One region of the Glutamicibacter sp. MCAF14 genome, then DNA from elsewhere that is predicted to be linked to it. Evidence: riboswitches for the same ligand, from Rfam matches in the RefSeq annotation. Region 1 holds a riboswitch; the other holds the start of a gene.

What was found. Region 1 has a riboswitch for S-adenosylmethionine ahead of AB4Y71_RS13045 (methionine ABC transporter ATP-binding protein). Riboswitches for the same ligand answer to the same signal wherever they lie in the genome.
Region 2: it holds a riboswitch for S-adenosylmethionine, as region 1 does, so the genes downstream of both, AB4Y71_RS06530 (bifunctional o-acetylhomoserine/o-acetylserine sulfhydrylase) here and AB4Y71_RS13045 (methionine ABC transporter ATP-binding protein) in region 1, are expected to answer to the same signal.

What each region holds. Positions count from the first base shown of each region.
Region 1 is NZ_JBFREO010000005.1:214,676-218,871, forward strand. It holds gene AB4Y71_RS13035 (MetQ/NlpA family ABC transporter substrate-binding protein) at 1-485, opposite strand, end outside; gene AB4Y71_RS13040 (methionine ABC transporter permease) at 528-1,244, opposite strand; gene AB4Y71_RS13045 (methionine ABC transporter ATP-binding protein) at 1,261-2,067, opposite strand; SAM riboswitch class I at 2,152-2,241, opposite strand; gene AB4Y71_RS13050 (NmrA family NAD(P)-binding protein) at 2,524-3,387, shown strand; gene ggt (gamma-glutamyltransferase) at 3,603-4,196, shown strand, end outside.
Region 2 is NZ_JBFREO010000003.1:235,719-239,914, forward strand. It holds gene metX (homoserine O-acetyltransferase MetX) at 55-1,200, opposite strand; gene AB4Y71_RS06530 (bifunctional o-acetylhomoserine/o-acetylserine sulfhydrylase) at 1,203-2,546, opposite strand; SAM riboswitch class IV at 2,638-2,756, opposite strand; gene AB4Y71_RS06535 (VOC family protein) at 2,930-3,574, shown strand; gene AB4Y71_RS06540 (GNAT family acetyltransferase) at 3,624-4,061, opposite strand; gene AB4Y71_RS06545 (CPBP family intramembrane glutamic endopeptidase) at 4,080-4,196, opposite strand, start outside.

The DNA.
Region 1 (4,196 bases):
TTCAGCAGGCCGGCCTTGTCCAGCAGGGCCAGCGCGCGTCCGTTGTTGGCGGTATCCACCGGAAGCGCGATGGTGGCACCCTTTGGCAGGTCCTTGATGTCGTCATACTTGTTCGAGTACACGCCTGCGGGCGAGCTGTACATGTAGAAGGCTGCCTCTACGTCGACGTTCTGGTCTTTCTTGAATTGTTCGAGGTAGGCACCGTGCTGGAAGAAGTTGGCATCGTATTCGCCGTTGGAGACCACGTGGTTTGGCTGCACGATGTCGGTGACATAGGTGGCTTCCAAGTTCCAGCCCTTTTCCGCCAGGAGCTTCTGGGCGATTTTGGTTGGTTCCTGGCTCGGCGCGGATTCGGTAACGATAACCTTGATGGTCTTGTTACCCGAGCCAGCGGCCTGCCCGCCAGCCAGGCCGCAAGAAGTCAGTGCGAGGATCGCGGCGGAGCCGGCGGTGAAGGTCAAGAAGGTGCGGCGAGAAAATGCCATGGTGTTTTCCTTTGCTGAGATGCGAGTTAGTTAAGTCGTGGATTAGCGCTTGTCTGCGGCCCGCGATAGCCGAGTTCCGAAGAACTGGACCGCGTGCACCAGCAGGATCATCAGGACGATGGCCAGCAACATGACGCCGGTTTCATAGCGGTAGTAGCCGTAGCGGATGGCGAAGTCCCCGATGCCGCCTCCGCCGACCAGGCCGGCCATGGCCGAGTACGAGATGAAGCTGACGGTCATGATGGTGATGGAGGAAAGCAGCGCTGGTTTGGCTTCGATCAACAGAACTTCGCGGATGATCTGTCCGCGGGTGGCCCCCATGGCCTGTGCAGCTTCAACTACGCCGTTGCCCAGCTGGCTGATGTTCTGTTCCACAAAACGGGCGAAGTAAGGTATCGCGTTGATGGTCAGCGGCACGATGACCGCCGCAGTGCCGATGGTGGTTCCCACGACAAATCTGGTAAAGGGAATGATCGCGATCAGCAGGATCAGGAACGGGAAAGATCGGATCGTATTGACCAGCCCGTCCACGATCCGGTGCAGTCGCGGACGCGGACGCAAGCCGTTGGGCGACATGGAGTAAAGCCAGATGCCCAGCGGGGTTCCCAGGAGAATGGCGATTGGGATGGAGACCAGCAACATTGCAAAGGTCTGTGCCATGGCTACCCAGATTTCCGGGGCAAGTTCGATGATGCGGTCAAAGCTGAAAGCTGCTGCGCTGCCGTTGCTCGTGGCTAGCACTAGTGAGGTGAAGTTCATTGGTAATCCAGGTTCTCTATACGCGGGCCAGTTCGACAGCCAGGGCTGGGGCCGGCTTGGAGCTCCGGTTCAGCGTGATTTCGTCGCTGATCAGGTAGCGGCCGATTGGCGTGGTTGGCTCAAAGCTTGGTTCGTGCAGCGAGCTCAGCGCGAACTCTTCGACTACTGCACCGTCTTCCATGACGGAGACCTTGTCCGCAATGGCCTTGATGACGTTCATTTCGTGGGTGACGATGACGGTAGTGATGCCTAGGCTGGCGTTGATGTCGCTGAGGTACTGCAGCACCGAGGTGGTCGTTCTCGGATCCACGGCGCTGGTTGGCTCATCACACAGCAGGACCTTGGGTTCAGTGACCAGTGCGCGGGCAATGGCGATGCGCTGTTTCTGGCCGCCCGAAAGCTGTCCTGGGTAAGCCGTGGCCTTATCGGCAAGGTCCACAATGGACAGCGCTTCCAGCGCACGTTCACGGCGTTCTTTTTTCGGCACACCGGCAAACTTCAGGTTCAGCTCGACGTTCTGCTGTGCGCTGCGGTTGTTCAGCAGGTTGAAATGCTGGAAAATCATCCCGATCTCATGGCGCTGCTTGCGCAACTCGCCTTCGCTCAACCCGGTCAGTTCGATGCCGTCAACGAATACCTCCCCCGACGTAGGACGCTGCAACAAATTGATATTGCGCAGCAGCGTTGACTTGCCGGCACCGGAAAACCCGATAATTCCATGGATGGTTCCGGTTTGGATTTCCAGCGAGACATCCTTGACGGCAGTGAACTGGTCTTGGTCCTTGCCGAAGGTGGTAGTTACGTTTTCAAGTCGAATCATCATCGCTCCTTTGGTGCTTGATTATGCGGAGCGTACTTCGCGAACAGAATCTGCGGTCCACAGATTTTTGCGCCGCGAAGTAAAAGAACTCCATCGGTTCTGGCTGTAGCACCGCTCCCTCTCGGGTGGTTGCTGCGACGTCGTTGAGCCAGATCTCTCAGTCGCTCTGGATGGTGTGTGCCGGCTGTACGGGCCGAACAATTCAAGTCTGCAGCTGATGCCCGCAGACCAGCAAGAGTTACTTCAATCTGCGTCATGAAGTCATACTCCGGCCGCCGATGCACGGAAATCGCGCAATAATCCACGTCGCAATCCGACATATTTCGCGAATTACCTCTTTCATGACGAAGCCGCCGGAGTATTTTCCTAACGTGTACTTGTTTGCGCTAGCAATCCTGGAGGGGAATTCTGCACTGCCTGCGGTGGTTGTACTAGATTGCAGACCAACGAGAGGACCTCATGAAGATCGCAATTACCGGTGCCACCGGACAGCTTGGAAATCTAGTCGTCGATGCGCTGCTGGCGCGCGGCGCGAAGGCCGCTGATCTGGTTGCCATTGGACGTTCAGCGCAGAAGCTGGAACCGCTGGCGGGCAAGGGCTTGGAAACCCGCGTTGCTGATTACAACGTTGAGCAGGCACTGGTATCCGCGCTGAAGGGCGTAGACAAGCTGCTGTTGATTTCAGCCAGCGAGGTAGGCCAGCGCGTGGCGCAGCATGAGAACGTCATCAACGCCGCCAAGAAGGTGGATGTCCAGCTGATCGCGTACACCTCTATTGCCAACGCTTTGACCGGCGGAATGAAGCTTGCCGAGGAGCATATCGCCACCGAACGCCTGCTGGCCGGTTCCGGCATCGATTACGTGCTGCTGCGCAATGGCTGGTACATCGAGAACTACACGGACCAGCTGATGGGCTACCTCAACAGCGGCATGGTGCTCGGTGCCGCCGGCGAGGGCAAGATCAGTGCTGCAGCCCGTGCCGATTACGCCGATGCCGCCGCGGCGGTACTGCTCTCGGAGGAGGAGCAAAGTGGCAAGATCTACGAGCTGGGCAGCGACAAGCCGTTCACCCTCACCCAGCTCGCTGGCGCCGTTGGCGCTGCTGCCGGACAGGATGTTGCCTACCAGCAGATGGATCCCGAACAGCTGGAAAAGATCTATGCGGATGCCGGAGTCCCCGCAGCATTCGCCCACATTCTCGTCGATACCGATCTGCGCGTTCGCGAAGGCGCGCTAGAGGTCAACTCCGGCGATCTGGCCAAGCTGATCGGCCGGACTCCGGCTTCCCTGGGCAAGGTCATCAAGGAGAACCTGGACAAGTAATCCATGGGGCTAAGAGTTTAATCGGGCAGTCATTCGCGGCATTCAATGCCGTGGTGGCTGCCCGACTGTTTTACGTGTCATAACCAAACATATTCGCTGGACAAGGGCGGAATTAGCGCACGGATAACAAGTGCTGCGTGTCACAACCACGCACGGCATACCTGTTCCCGTAAATTTGCGCATACTTCATCCCCACCTTTCCAGGAGATCAAAGTATGTCACGAGCACGATTACGGTCAGTTGCCTGCGCGGCAGTTATCGCCTTGGGCCTGGGCGCTTTCTCAGCCCTTCCGGCGAGCGCGGAACCACGGCACACCCAGAAAGACCCGACGGCCATTGGCACCGGCGGGGCAGTTTCCTCGGTAGACCCCGAAGCCTCCGCCGCCGGCATTGAAGTTCTGCGCAAGGGAGGCAATGCCGTGGATGCGGCCGTGGCCACCGCGGCGGCACTGGGTGTCACCGAACCCTACAGCGCGGGCATTGGCGGTGGCGGATATTTCCTCTACTACGATGCGAAGTCCGGCAAGGTCAGCACCATTGACGGCCGCGAGACCGCACCAGCTGGCATCTCCCATGATGCTTTCATCGACCCGGCAACGGGCGATCCGTATGACTTCACTCCGGAACTGGTCACTAGCGGTGTGGCGGTCGGAGTGCCCGGAACTCTGGCCACTTGGCAACGCGCATTGGATAACTGGGGATCGCAGAACCTGAAGCAGGTCCTGCGCCCGGCAACGCAGATTGCTTCGCGCGGCTTCGTAGTTGACGAGACTTTCCGCGAACAGACGCTGGATAACAAGGAACGTTTC
Region 2 (4,196 bases), on a different contig from region 1:
TAACTGGTGGAACTGCTTCTGGCTTTACAAGCGATCCGGCTACGCGGCCGATGATCAGTCTCCGAATACCAACGTCCGAAGGACCCCATCGAGCTGCTTGGCATCGGTCAGGAAGCCATCATGTCCGATGGGCGAATCAATGTAGTGCACAGGTTTCGGCTTAGCCAGCGACGAAGCCAGTTTCACCGACTGCTCTGGGAAGTACAGGCGGTCACTGGTCACCGCTGCAACTACCACGTTGACTTTCGCCAAGCGGGCCAACGCAGCTTCCAAGGATTCATGGCCGCGAGCCACATCGTGGCTCATCAGCGCTTCGGTGAGCACGAGATAGCTGTTGGCATCAAAGCGATTCACCAGCTTGCTGGCTTGGTGATCCAAATAGCTTTCCACCTGGTAGCGCCCACGCGCTCCGTCGAGCTGGCCCGTTGGCTTCTCGCCTTCCTGCGGGTTGCGCGAGAAACGGGTTTCGAGCTCGGCTTCAGAACGATAGGTGATGTGGGCCAGGCGGCGGGCCAAACCCAGACCAGCGTCCGGGCGGGCCTCATTGCCGTAGTAATCGCCATTGCAGAAGTGCGGATCCAAGCGGATGGACTGGGTCTGCACCTGGGCGAAGGCGATTTGCTCGGCAGTTGCCTGCGCGCTGGATGCCATCACCACCAGATTCTTCACCTGCTGCGGGAACTGCACCGCGTACTCCAGAGCACGCGCCCCGCCCATCGAACCACCGATGACCGCATGCCAGGAATCAATTCCCAGCTGCTTGGCCAGACGCGCTTCGAGGCGCACCGAGTCCTTGATGGTCACGAACGGGAAGCGCGAACCGTAGGGCACGCCTTGCTCATCCAGGGACGCCGGGCCGGTGGATCCATTGCAACCGCCCACCATGTTGATGGACACGACGAAGTACTCATTGGTGTCAATCGTGGCGCCAGGGCCCACGAAACCTTCCCACCAGCCGTCGCTTTGCGAATCGCCCTGGGCAACGTGCGCGTCACCGGTCAGTGCATGCATCACCAGTACCGCGTTGGAACCGTCGGCAGCTAGGGTTCCCCAGGTTTCAAAGCCCAGCTCCACCTCGGGAAGGTATCCGCCAAATTCAAAGCAGTGCTCCCCCACGGAACTACGACGCAAAATGCCGTCTTGTCCGCCAGCGAGCTCTTCGGCGCGAAGAGTATCTTCAGTAGTCACAATGGATGCCATGCCTAGAGAGTTTCCTGCAGTTCCTTGTTCTCAAGGGCGCCGACAGCTGCGAAGCCCAGTTCCAAATCGGCCAGAATGTCCTTGATGTTCTCCAGCCCAACGCTCAGGCGCACCAGTCCCGGGCTGACGCCAGCGGCAACCTGCTCGGCCTCGGAAAGCTGCGCGTGGGTCGTGGAGGCCGGGTGGATGACCAAGGAGCGCACGTCGCCGATATTCGCCACGTTGGAGTGCAGCACCAGCGCGTCGACGAAGGCCTGGCCTGCTTCTGAGCCGCCTTCCAATTCGAAGGCGATGACCGAGCCAGCGCCCTGGTCGCTGTACTTCTGCGCACGCTCGTACCAAGGCGAGGACTTCAGGCCTGCGTAAGCGACCTTGCGCACTTCGCCGCGGGCTTCGAGCCAGTTGGCAACCTCGACGGCGTTCTGGCCGTGGCGCTCAATGCGCAGCGACAAGGTTTCCAGCCCCTGGGCGATCAGGAAAGCATTGAACGGTGCAACCGAGGCGCCCAAGTCGCGCAGCAGCTGCACACGGGCCTTGAGGATGTAGGCCAGATTCGCGCCCAGGATGCCATTGACACCCAGGTCGCGGGCGAAGACCAGGCCGTTGTAGGACTCATCCGGGGTGTTGAATCCTGGGAAGCGTTCCGCATCCTTGCCGAAGTCGAATTTGCCCGAATCCACGATGACGCCTGCGATGGCATTTCCGTGGCCGCCAAGGAATTTGGTGGCCGAATGGATCACGATATCCGCGCCCCACTCGATCGGGCGGATCAGGTACGGGGTGGCCAGGGTGTTGTCCACCAGCAGCGGCACGCCGGCTTCGTGGGCGATGGCCGAAATGTCCTCGATATTCAGGACATCCTGACGCGGATTGGAGATGCTCTCTCCGAAGAATGCCTTGGTGTTCGGGCGGACCGCGGCACGCCATTCATCGAGGTTATCCGGATCAGAGACGAAGGTGACCTCGATGCCCAGGCGCTTCAGGGTGTGCTTGAGCAGGTTCTGCGTTCCGCCGTAAAGGCTTGGGCTGGCAACCAGGTGGTCGCCGGCCTCGGCCAAGTTCAAGATGGCGAAGGTGGTTGCTGCCTGTCCCGAAGAGAGCAGCAGTGCTCCGACACCGCCTTCAAGGTCGGCAATGCGGGTTTCCACTGCGTCAGTCGTCGGGTTTCCGATACGCGTGTAGATCGGCTCCAATTCCTGCAGCGCGAATCGCGCAGCAGCGCTCTTGGCGCTAGGGAAGACGAAAGAAGTGGTCTGGAAAATAGGGAGAGCTCGTGCTCCAGTTGTCGGATCCGGGGTCTGGCCGGAGTGGATCTGACGGGTTTCAAATGACCAGTTGCTGCTCATGGTTTCCTCCAAATAGCGTTTCATGACTATGGGGGTACGCCACTGAAAAGACACCGACAGGAAGCACCGTATCGAGAGAACTTCCAGGGGTAACCCGCGCTTGTCCTTGATGCCTTGCGCATTCAAGGGCCAGGTCTTCACCCGGGGCACCCCACCGCGGTGGAGGGTTGCCGCCCAGTAAGCCGGGGCTTGTTACTGGGACTCATGACCTGCATCCAGTTTGCCCGAGAACCGAAGATCTTTGCAATGCAGGCGCTTGGCCTTGGACTCAATCGGTCATATTCCGTATTTTTGAGGACTTTTCCGCAGACTATTCGATAGCATTCGCCCCGCTTAGGGTTACCTAAGTAGAGACTGCCATCACATGTTGCCATGATGGGCACATGATGAGGCTAGATCACGTAAGTTATGCATGCGGCCCTGATGGGCTGATGCCAACCGCGCAAAGAATCTCCGAGTCGCTCGGCTTGGAGTTCGTCAAGGGTGGCGTGCATCCACGATTCGGAACACGCAATGTCATCTTCCCGCTCAAGCACGGCCAGTACTTGGAAGTAGTCGAGGTGCTGAACCACCCGGCCAGCGACAAGGCACCCTTCGGACAGGCTGTTCGCGCCCGCTCGGAACTCGGCGGTGGCTGGATGGGCTGGTGCGTCTCGGTGGAGGATCTATCCAGCGCCGAAGACCGCCTGGGCCGCAAGTCAGTGCCTGGCAACCGCAAGTTCCCTGATGGCCGCGAACTGACCTGGCAGCAAATTGGTATCAAGGGCCTGATCGCCGACCCGCAGTGCCCATACCTGATCTCATGGGATGACGGTACTGAGGACCTGCATCCGTCCAAGTCGCTTGAACCGGTTGGTGCCATCAGCGAGATAGCCATCGCCGGTTCGCGCGAACGGGTGCTGGATTGGCTCGGCCAGCCGCAGAACGTCAATTTGGGAGCTGTCACCATGCAATATGAAGCTCCGAATGGCACTCCGGGCATCATGTCGGTAACCTTTGAAACCGAGTCCGGCACCGTGGTGCTGTAAGAAGTTCAAAAATGAACTCACGAAGGCGGGGCCAATGGCGTCCCCGCCTTCATTCTTTTCCGGCTCTTGCCTCAGACTGGTCCAGACGCCGGCCCAAGACAACGACCTGCTGGTCTTCAAAGCCCAGGCGTTCATAGAAATCGATGACGGCAGCGTTTTCGCTGCGGACCATGAGCTGCACCTTGGGCACTGCCCGTTCTCGCAGCCACAAGCTGGCCGCATCCACCAAGGACCTGCCCAGGCCATTGCCCTGCCTGCGCGGATCCACTGCAACGTAGTAGAGCCAACCGCGGTGCCCGTCATGGCCAGTCATCGCAGTGCCCACAACCTGATCATTTTCGATCATGGCCAGCACCGTAGAGGTGGGTTCGTGCAAAGCCCGTCGAGCGTCAGCGAGCGGATCATTCCACGGACGAGTCAGCCCGGTGGCTTCCCACAAGTCAACAGCTTGGTGGAGGTATTTCTCGCTCAGCTCGGTAATCTGCATCAGCCCAGCATAACGGCACTATTGGCCGATTCCGATGGCCGGCCCAATCAGTGCATAGCCGACGAACCCGATGGCATCGAGCAGGAAGTGCGCAATGACCAGCGGCATGACCCGCCCGTACTTCTGGTAGATCCA